DNA from 3 places in the Microbacterium sp. ZKA21 genome. Region 2 is predicted to be linked to each of the others. Evidence: riboswitches for the same ligand, from Rfam matches in the RefSeq annotation. Region 2 holds a riboswitch; each other region holds the start of a gene.
The links. Region 2 has a riboswitch for thiamine pyrophosphate ahead of M2317_RS04565 (ECF transporter S component). Riboswitches for the same ligand answer to the same signal wherever they lie in the genome.
Positions count from the first base shown of each region.

Region 1: another riboswitch for thiamine pyrophosphate. It lies ahead of thiM (hydroxyethylthiazole kinase); the one in region 2 lies ahead of M2317_RS04565 (ECF transporter S component).
Region 3: another riboswitch for thiamine pyrophosphate. It lies ahead of M2317_RS01890 (MFS transporter); the one in region 2 lies ahead of M2317_RS04565 (ECF transporter S component).

Region 1 is NZ_JBNPVV010000004.1:344,468-347,736, reverse strand. It holds gene M2317_RS11215 (bifunctional hydroxymethylpyrimidine kinase/phosphomethylpyrimidine kinase) at 1-1,039, opposite strand, end outside; gene thiM (hydroxyethylthiazole kinase) at 1,036-1,884, opposite strand; TPP riboswitch at 1,875-1,968, opposite strand; gene M2317_RS11205 (cupin domain-containing protein) at 1,976-2,422, opposite strand; gene M2317_RS11200 (pyridoxine/pyridoxamine 5'-phosphate oxidase) at 2,419-3,015, opposite strand; gene M2317_RS11195 (glycoside hydrolase family 3 N-terminal domain-containing protein) at 3,054-3,269, opposite strand, start outside.
Region 2 is NZ_JBNPVV010000002.1:45,672-48,940, forward strand. It holds gene M2317_RS04560 (D-alanyl-D-alanine carboxypeptidase) at 1-1,601, opposite strand, end outside; TPP riboswitch at 1,662-1,771, shown strand; gene M2317_RS04565 (ECF transporter S component) at 1,764-2,411, shown strand; gene M2317_RS04570 (ABC transporter ATP-binding protein) at 2,418-3,269, shown strand, end outside.
Region 3 is NZ_JBNPVV010000001.1:362,058-365,326, reverse strand. It holds gene M2317_RS01905 (DUF3097 domain-containing protein) at 1-284, shown strand, start outside; gene trmB (tRNA (guanosine(46)-N7)-methyltransferase TrmB) at 317-1,042, shown strand; gene M2317_RS01895 (CPBP family intramembrane glutamic endopeptidase) at 1,039-1,869, shown strand; TPP riboswitch at 1,881-1,974, shown strand; gene M2317_RS01890 (MFS transporter) at 1,965-3,269, shown strand, end outside.

The DNA.
Region 1 (3,269 bases), on a different contig from region 2:
CGGCCCTCGTCAGGAGTGCTCGCAGCGCGTCTTCGGCGTCCGCATCGAGCAGACGGTCACCGCTGGTGGCCACCATCACCGGATCCACGACGACGATCGGCGGACGCTCGGCGTCGAGCCAGGCGGTCACGGTGCGGATCACGTCCGCGTTCGCCAGCATCCCGATCTTCACCGCATCGATCACGATGTCCTCGGAGAGCGCATCGAGCTGAGACTGCAGGAAGACGGGCGGTGGCACATGCACGGCGCGGACGCCCCGGGTGTTCTGCGCCGTCAGCGCGGTGATGACCGCCATCCCGTAACCGCCGTTCGCGGCGATCGATTTCAGGTCCGCCTGGATGCCGGCGCCTCCGGACGGGTCGCTGCCCGCGATGCTGAGCACGCGAGGCGTCGACCGGGCGCGCCATCGGCGCAGGAACTCGGTCGCCGCCGCACGCGGATCGACCGCTGCGCACAGCGCGGAGACGACCGCGATGCCGGCTGCCCCTGCGTCCCTGAGCGCGGCGGCATCCTCGAGGGCGATGCCGCCGATCGCCACGCACGGCAGCGGGCTGGCCGCGGCGAACCTCCGGAACCCGTCGATCCCGAGCGCCGGCGGGTGATCCGGCTTCGTGGTGGTCGGGCGGATCACGCCGACCCCCAGATAGTCCACCGTGCCGTCGGGCAGTGCGAGCACCGCATCCAGATGCGCGGGGCTGTTCGCCGTCAGACCGATCAGAGCGTCCGGCCCGAGAACCTCACGGGCACGGAGCACGGACGCGTCGCCCTGGCCGAGATGCACCCCGTCCACGCGCGCGCCCAGCGCACGCGCGGCGAGCGCGGCGTCGAGTCGGTCGTTCACGACGAGCAGTGCCCGGCCGTCGATCACGGTCGACAGCTCGACGAGCTGCGCGGTGATCTCGGCATCCGTCGCCGCTTTGTCCCGGAGCTGGACGATGCGCACGCCGCCGTCCACCGCCTGCCGTACCGTTTCGACGACACCGCGGTCTCCGCACAGCGCCGCATCGGTGACGAGGTAGAGCGAGAGATCCGCGGTCATCGGGTCACCTCCTCGATGCGTGCGGCCGCAGCGAGGTCGCCGGGCTGAACGGCGGCGAGCGCGTCCAGCAGCGCCACGGCGAAGCTTCCTGGGCCGGTGGAGACGGATGCCGCCCGTTCTGCCGCGATCGTATAGACCAGACTCGCCGCGGCGACCGCGGTCAGCGCATCGGCCCCTGTCGCTCGCGCAGTCCCGAGGAACGCCGCCATCACCGCGCCCAGCGCGCAGCCGCCACCGGTGACACGGGTGAGCAGCTCGTCGCCGTTCGAAATGCGGATGACGCGGCGGCCGTCGGTGATCAGATCCACCGGCCCGGAGACGGCGACGACGCTGCCGTGGCGCTGCGCGAGCGAGAACGCCGCGTCGGCCGCGGCATCCGTCGTGTCCGTGGTGTCTACGCCGCGGCCACCGGTGCTGGCGCCTGCGAGGGCGAGGATCTCAGAGGCGTTGCCGCGGATCGCGGCAGGTCGCAGCGAAACGAGCTCGTGCGCGAGGGCGGTGCGCACCGGCAGCGCACCGATGGCGACGGGGTCGAGCACCCACGGCGTCCCGGCCGCGGCGGCCCCGGCGACCGCTTCGCGGCTCGCCGCGCGCTGCTCGGGTCGCGGCGTGCCGAGATTGATGAGCACGCCGGAGGCGATGGAGGCGAACGTCTCGGACTCGCCGACGATGTCGACCATCGCCGGGGCTGCGCCGAGCGCGAGCAGGACGTTGGCGGTGAAGCCGGTGACCACCGCGTTCGTGATGCACTGGGTCAATGGAGGCGCGGCGCGCAGCTCCGCCAGCAGGGTCGCGGCCTCGGAGACGAGGTCGGTATCGGAAACTGGACGCAGAAGATCGCTCATCGCGACATCCCTTCGCTAGTACGAACTAGATCAGGTTCGACGGGTCTGTTCTCAGCCGCGGTCGCGGCACCCCGTGTCACTGCCTCGCAGTCTATTGGTTCTTCTGGCCCGCCCAGGGCATCGGACGCTCCGGCCCCCGACTGCTGTCGTTCGGCAGGTGCGGAAGCTGCTCGCCGCCGGCGCGGATGCACAGCCAGCGCAGCTCGCCGTCGCTGTCCGGTCGCGCACGCCAGGTGCGCCACACGTTCTGAGCGACGCGGATCACCGTACCGGCCTCGACGTCGACGACGTCCTCGTCCAGACCCATCTGTCCGTGGCCGGCGAGGAACACGTACAGCTCCTCGACATGGGAGTGGGTGTGCCAGTAGCCCGCTTCCTCTCCCGGCAGCAACGCGTTGGCGGTCATACCGATGTACTGCATCGTCAGTTCGTGATCGACGACCCGGCGCCCGTCCCTCGAGCGAGACGGGTCGAAGCCGCCGAAGTGCTCGCGCCAGGCGTCCGGCGCTCCGATGCTGATGACTTCGTAGTCGCTCATGCGCTGATCTCTCCGTTCGGCGGGTTGTCGGTATGGCCGATGACGATGCGGTGGGTCCAGCTCTCACCCGTCCGCTCGTACACGATGCGCGTGTGCCTGCGATCGACCGCGCCCTGCCAGAATTCCACACGCTCGGGGACCACGCGCCAGAGCACCCACTCCCCCGGCCCGATGCCCGCACGGGCGGACGGCGAACGCGCCGCGAGATCCGCCGCGCTCTCTTCGGCATCCGCCTCGACGATGCGTCCGCGCACCCGCACCGCGCGCATGACCGGCTGCCACCAGAAGTTCAGGGCGGCCGCGGGGTGGAGCGACAGCTGCTCGCCCTTGCGCGACGCCCGTGAGCCGGCGAACGCCCAGCCCCGACGATCGACGTCCTTGATGATCAGCGTCCGCGCGTCGGGAATGCCGTCTGCGGCGACCGTCGCGAGTGTCATGGCGAGCGGCTCGGGGACACCGGCCTCGATCGCGGCGCTGAGCCACTCGAGAAAGAGCCGTTCGGGGACGTCCGGCAGCGCGGAGGGGTCGAGCGCCGGCGGCGTGCCGGTGAGCGTCGGTTGGGAGCGCAGCCATTCGGCCGAGGAGGCGGTCATACGACCATCCTGGCGGCTCCCGCGCGCCCTGGCCAGGATCAGGGCGTCCGGGACGCGGACAGGGCCGCTACACGCGTCGCGGCTTCCGCCAGACGGGTTGCGAACGCGGGATCGGATGCCGAGCGCGCAGCGAGCGCGTCGATGATCCGCGTCGCCGTATCCGGGCTCGAGCCCGCGATCGTCAGCACCATGTCCGCACCCGCGTCGACGGCCATGACGGCGTTCGTGACCGGATCCGCGTAGGCCGGATCTCC
Region 2 (3,269 bases):
ACCGTCATCGTCCCGACGGCGGCATCGGCATCCCTGGTCTCGCCGAGATCGAACGCGACCTCGGCCGTCGGGGCTGCCGAGTTCCAGAGCACGACGGACGCGTCGGCATCCGTCACGATGTCGGCGGAGGCGCCCCACGGCGTGCTGACCCGACCGACGACCGTGTCTGCGGTCACGGCCGGACCCTGTGCCTGCAGCTGCGCTTCGACCTGCGCATACAGGTCGCGGCTCGCCTGAAGGCGTGACTCATCGTTCTCCTGGCCGAGAACAGCGGCATAGATGCGCACCGTCGCGTCACCGACAGGGACGTCCTTGCCGCTGAGCAGGTTGTAGTCGCCGTCGAGGGACCCGGTCTTCACGCCCACGAACCCCGGTTCGGGGAGGAGGCCGTTCGAATTCGTGACGAGACCCGCTCCCGGCAGGTCGACGGACGGCGTGCCGACGATCTCGGCGAACACGGGGTTCGCCATCGCGATCGACGCCAGGGCCGTGAGGGAGGCGGGGGAAGCGACGTTGTTCTCGTTGCGTCCGGAGGGGGTGACGATCGTGATGTCGTTCAGGCCGCGCGCGGACAGCCACGCGTCGGCCGCTGCGGCGAACTCTCGGTCCGATCCCCAGATCTCCTCGGCGAGCCGGTCGATGTAGTTGTTCGCCGATCCGAGCAGGATGCCCTGGAGCATCTGGTACTCGGTCAGCACTCCGCCGACGGGCACGTCCAGGGCTGACTGGTCGTCGCGCAGGTACGTCCAGAACTCGCTCGAGTCTCCGTTGTCGAAGGCGTACTCCGGTCCCTGCTCGCCGGGCTGCAGCGGAAGGGCCTCGAGCACCATCAGAGACGAGACGACCTTGGTCACACTGGCGATGGGGGCGGACTCGGTCGTCGACGACGCCGTGCTCACACCCTCGACGCTGACGCCGGCGCTGCCGACGGCCGGCCACGTGATGGCGGCCGCCTCGGCGCCGACGGGGGCGACGGTGCTCGCCTCGATCATCGGCGGAAGCTCGTGGAGCGGCCACAGCAGGGTGGTGCCGACATACGCGACTCCGAGCGCGACCAGGGTCCCCAGCGGCACGAGGATGCCGGGCTGCAGGAATCCGCGCTGCGGGGCGCCGACCAGCAGGTCGGGGCCGTCATCTCCGTCGGATGCCGTGTCGAGCAGCGCCGCCTGAGTGGCGGCCTCGACGGCGATCGGATCCACCCAGGTCAGGGCCGTCGCGGGTGAGTTCTGATCGGCCCACGCGGCCGCCGGCTGCGGTGGCTCGTCCTGGGCGGCGAGCAGCGTGGCGAGCTCGGCATCCGGATCGGCTGCGACGGGGGCACCGGGCGCACCGGCCGCCACGGGCGGATCCGCCTCGGCATCCGGATCGACTGCGACGGGCCCCACGGTGTCGACCGGCCGGGTCGCGTCATCATCGACCGGGGCAGTTTCCTCGACCGGCGCAGGTTCCGCGGGGGCGTCGGCTGCGGATGCGGAGCGGGTCACCCGTTCCGCCTCGGCGACGACGTCGGCATCCGTCGTGACGGGAATGGCCCCGGTGCGTCGACGGTGCTCGCGGCGTGTGAGGGCAGCGCCGCCGTCGGTCTGATCATCGAGGGTCACTCGAATACGGTACCGAATCCGCATGTGACAATGCCGTATTCGCCGAGGAGTAAGATCGAGCGCACAACCCACGGGAGTCCGGCGAGCCGGGCTGAGAGGAAGCGATCCGCGCTTCGACCGTCGAACCTGATCCGGATCATGCCGGCGCAGGGAGGAGATCTGATGAGCACGTCCACGTCCGCATCCGCTTCCGAAGAGGCGAGCACCACCGCATCCGCACACCCGCTGCGGTGGCGCGTCGTCGACATCGTCGTCGCCGCCGTCCTCGGCGTCGCGATCGGTCTGCTGTTCTGGGGCTGGAACATCGTCGGGGGCGCCTGGTTCGGCGCAGCCGACGCCCTGACCCCAGGGCTGGGCGGCATCGCCGTCGGGATCTGGTTGATCGGCGGCGTGATCGGCGGTCTCGTGATCCGCAAACCCGGAGCGGCCTTCGTCGTCGAGGTCGTCGCCGCGATCGTCTCGATGCTGATCGGCAACGTCTGGGGCGTCGGCACCGTGGTGTCGGGCGTGGCACAGGGACTGGGCGCCGAGCTCGTCTTCGCGCTGTTCTTCTACCGTCGCTTCGGCATCGCGGTCGCAATGCTGGCGGGCATCGGCGCTGCGATCGGCGCGTGGGTGTGGGAGTTGTTCGGAGGGAGCTCGCCGAACATCCTCAAGTCGGTCGAGTTCAACGCGATCTACCTGACGACTCTCGTGATCTCGGGAGCCCTCCTGGCCGGTGTCGTCGGGTGGCTGCTCGTGCGGGCACTGGCCGTCACGGGCGCGCTGAATCGCTTCGCGGCGGGGCGAGAACTCGTCCGAGAGGTCTGAGTGGTCATGAACGCCCCGGTGCGCGTTCAGGCCACGGGCTGGGGATGGCGCTACGCGGGCCGGAAGCTGCCGGCCGTCAGCGACGTGTCGTTCACGATCGAGCCGGGCGAACGGGTCCTGCTGCTCGGGGCCTCAGGGGCCGGGAAGTCCACGCTCCTCGCCGGCCTCGCCGGGGTCCTCGGCGACGCCGATGAGGGCGTGCGCACCGGCTCGCTGCTGGTCGACGGAGCCGCCCCGGAGTCCGCGCGCGGACGGACAGGTCTGGTCCTGCAGGATCCGGATGCCGGCATCGTGCTGTCCAAGGTCGGCGACGACATCGCGTTCGGATGCGAGAACCTCGGCGTTCCGGCATCCGAGATCCCCGGTCGAGTCGCCGAAGCGCTCGAGGCGACCGGGCTCGATGTGCCGCTGAAGCGACCGACCAAGGCGCTGTCCGGCGGGCAGAAGCAGCGGCTCGTGCTCGCCGGCGCGCTCGCGATGCGGCCGGGTCTGCTGCTGCTGGACGAGCCGACAGCGAACCTCGACCCTGCGGGGGTGCGGGAGGTGCGGGCGAGCGTCGAGCGCGCGGTCGAAGCGACCGGTGCGACGCTCGTCGTGGTCGAGCACCGCACGCCGGTGTGGGCCGACCTCATGACCCGCGTCATCGTGCTCGCAGCCGACGGCGGGCTGCTGGCCGACGGGGCGCCGGCTCGGGTGTTCGCCGAGCACGGCGCAGCGCTCGCCGAGGCCGGAGTGTGGGTCCCGGATTCATCGATCACGCTGCCGGAACTCGACCCGGCCACGGGCCCGGCCATCCTCTCGGCGTCTGGCCTCGCGATCGCACGCGAGCCGCGCACGATCGTCCAGGCCGGGCTCGAC
Region 3 (3,269 bases), on a different contig from region 2:
GCGGGCCTCATGGCGCGCACGTCTGCATCGTCGGGCACCCCTACGTCGACGTGTGGCAGTGCGTGCGGCCGGAGGCGCTGGGCATCGCGCGCTGGCCGGAGATCCCCCGGGGCATCGAATGGAAGGTGGGCATCTGCCGCGCCTTCGGCTGGCCGCACGAGGATCAGGCGGACATCGCGCGCGCCTGGCAGGCGATCCTGAGCAAGGTCACCACGTACCGCGACCTCGAGCCGTCGCTGCTCGGCCGCGTGGAAGAGCTCATCGACTTCGTCACGGCGCCGTGAGGCGGCGGGGCGCGCCCGGCTACCCTTGAGGTATGCCCGAGCCCCGCACCTTCCGCGATGAACCCGTGTCCTTCGTCCGCCGGAGCGGTCGCATGTCCGAGGCGCAGGAACGGGCGTTCGAGGAGCTCGCCGGTCACTATCTGCTCGAGGTGGCGCGCGATGCCGCGTCGACGAGCGTGCATCCGGATTCCCGGCTCGATGTCGCTGCCGAATATGGTCGCGACGCCGCGCTGATCGTCGAGGTGGGCTCCGGTCAGGGGCACGCGATCGTATCGGCCGCGGCGTCCCGCCCCGAGGACGACTTCCTCGCGATCGAGGTGTTCCGCGCCGGTCTCGCCCGGACGATGCTGGATGCCGACAAGGCGGGTGTCCGCAATCTGCGCCTCGTCGAGGCGAACGCGCCCGAGGTGCTGTCGACCTATCTGCCCGAGGGCAGCGCGTCCGAGATCTGGGTCTTCTTCTCCGACCCGTGGCACAAGAAACGGCACACGAAGCGCCGCCTGATCCGCGAGGGGTTCGGGGCGACCGCCGCCAGGGCGCTCGCCGACGGCGGCCTGCTGCGCCTCGCGACCGACTGGGAGGACTACGCCCGGCAGATGCGCGAGGTCCTGGACGCGGATCCGTCGTTCGAGCGCGCGTTCGAGGGGGAGTGGGCCGAGCGCTTCGACGGCCGCGTGATGACGGCGTTCGAGCGCAAGGGGCTGAACAAGGGGCGCGACATCCGTGACCTCGTGTATCGGCGGAAGCCCCGCGCGTGACCGATAGCCGGGTGGTGGCCGTGCGCTGGAGCATCGCACCGGCCGTGCTGGTCTGCCTCGCAGCTCCGGCGTTCTTCGTCGTGCAGTGGGCCTGGCTCGGCTGGGTGCTGCTGGCCGCCGGCGTCGGGGCTGCGTGGGCGCTGGAGCGGCGTGCCGTCACGGCATCCGCTCCGTCACTGACGCGGGACCTGTCTCTGATCGCCATCGGGATGCTGATCGTCAGTGTCATCCCGCTGGCGGCCGAACTCGACAACGCCGCCATGATGCGGTTCACGCTGGCGCTGGGCGGCGCGGTCGTCGTGCCGTACGTCGTCTCGCGGTACGTGTATCGGGACAGGGCGATCTCTTTCCCGTGGCTAACCGGGCAGCGCTGGGGACGACTGCAGTGGGGCTGGCTTGCAGCCGTGCTGGTGCTGGGCTGGCTGATCCTGCCGTTCTACTTCATCACCAGCGGCGTGTACATGAACTGGCCGGTCGTCGATTCGCCCGACCTCATCGCGAGGCTGTTCGTCGGTGTGGGAGCGGTCGGCATCTGGGATGAACTGTTCTTCATCTGCACGGTGTTCGCGCTGCTGCGCCGGCACTTCCCGGATGCCGTGGCGAACGTCCTGCAGGCCATCGTGTTCGTGTCCTTCCTCTGGGAGCTGGGATATCGCGAGTGGGGTCCGCTGCTGACCATCCCGTTCGCGCTGCTGCAGGGCTTCATCTTCCTGCGCACGCATTCGCTCGCGTATGTCGTCACGGTGCATCTGCTCTTCGACGCCGTCGTGTTCGCCGTTCTGGTGCACGCGCACAACCCGGGGCTGCTGCCGATCTTCCTCGTATAGATAAGCTCTCCTGCAGTGACACGGGGTGCCGCCTGCGCGGCTGAGATCACACCCGTCGAACCTGATCTAGCTCGTACTAGCGAAGGGATGTCGCGATGCACACGCACGCACTCACCGAGCACGTCCACCCGATGACGCAGCCCCGCACAGACCGTGGCGGACTCGCCCTGGCAGCCGCGGCGACCGGCACCGCGTTCGAGTGGTACGACTTCTTCCTCTACGGCACGGCGGCCGCTCTGGTCTTCCCCGTCGTGTTCTTCCCCGCCCAGGACCCGTTGATCGGCATCCTACTGTCGTTCGCCACGTTCGCGACGGGATTCATCGCCCGCCCGCTCGGCGGACTGCTGGCAGGGTCCCTCGGCGACCGCTTCGGGCGCCGGCCGGTCCTCACGGCGACGTTGCTGGTCATGGGCCTCGCCACGGTGTGCATCGGCCTCCTGCCCGGATACGCGCAGCTCGGCGTGCTCGCGCCGATGGCGCTGGTCGCATTGCGGTTCGTGCAGGGCCTGGCAGCCGGCGGGGAGTGGCCCGGTGCTGTTCTGATCGCGCTCGAGCATGCACCGCACCGGCGCGGCCTGCGCGGCGGAATCGTCGCGGCATCCTTGTACGTCGGCCTCATCCTCGGCAATCTCGCCTTCGTCGTGACGGTCGCGCTGCTGGACGAGAAGGCGCTGGTCGCATGGGGCTGGCGGGTGCCGTTCCTGGCCAGCATCCTGCTCGTCGTGGTCGGTCTGGTGCTGCGGCGCCGCGTGGCGGAATCCCCGGAGTTCCTCGCCGGGGACGCCGACCTCGAGCGCCGACGGCCTCTGCGCGAGGCGTTCAGCGCGCCCCGGAACGTGATCGCGGTCGTGCTCGTGCGGACGGGGCAGAACGCCTGCTTCTACACGATCACGGTGTTCTGCCTGGGGTACGCGACGGCGGTGCTGGGGTTCTCGGCTCAGGCCTCGCTCACGGCGCTGCTGATCGCGGCAGCGCTCGCCGCGGTGATGTGCCCCGTCTGGGGTGCGCTCGGCGAGCGGATCGGCATGACGGCGCTCACGGCGTGCAGCCTCGGCGGGCTCGGCCTGCTCGCCGTGCCGCTGTTCCTCATCCTCGACGGCGGCAGCGCCGCGGCGATCGTCGGTGTGGTGGCCGTCACGATCGGCATCGTGAACGCGGCGGCCGACGGCGTGCAGCCCCTGTGGTTCGCAGGGCTGTTCCCCGCGCGCCGGCGCTACTCCGGGATCTCGGTCGGCCGCGAGATCGCCGGAGTCATCGGTGGAGGGCTGACGCCGCTCGCGGCCACGGCCCTGGTCGCGTCGACGGGACACTGGTGGCCCGTCGCGGTGATCATGATGGTCGCCGCAGCGCTCGGCGTCGTCGGCGCGGTGATCGCACGCCCGGTCGATCGGCCCGCCGCG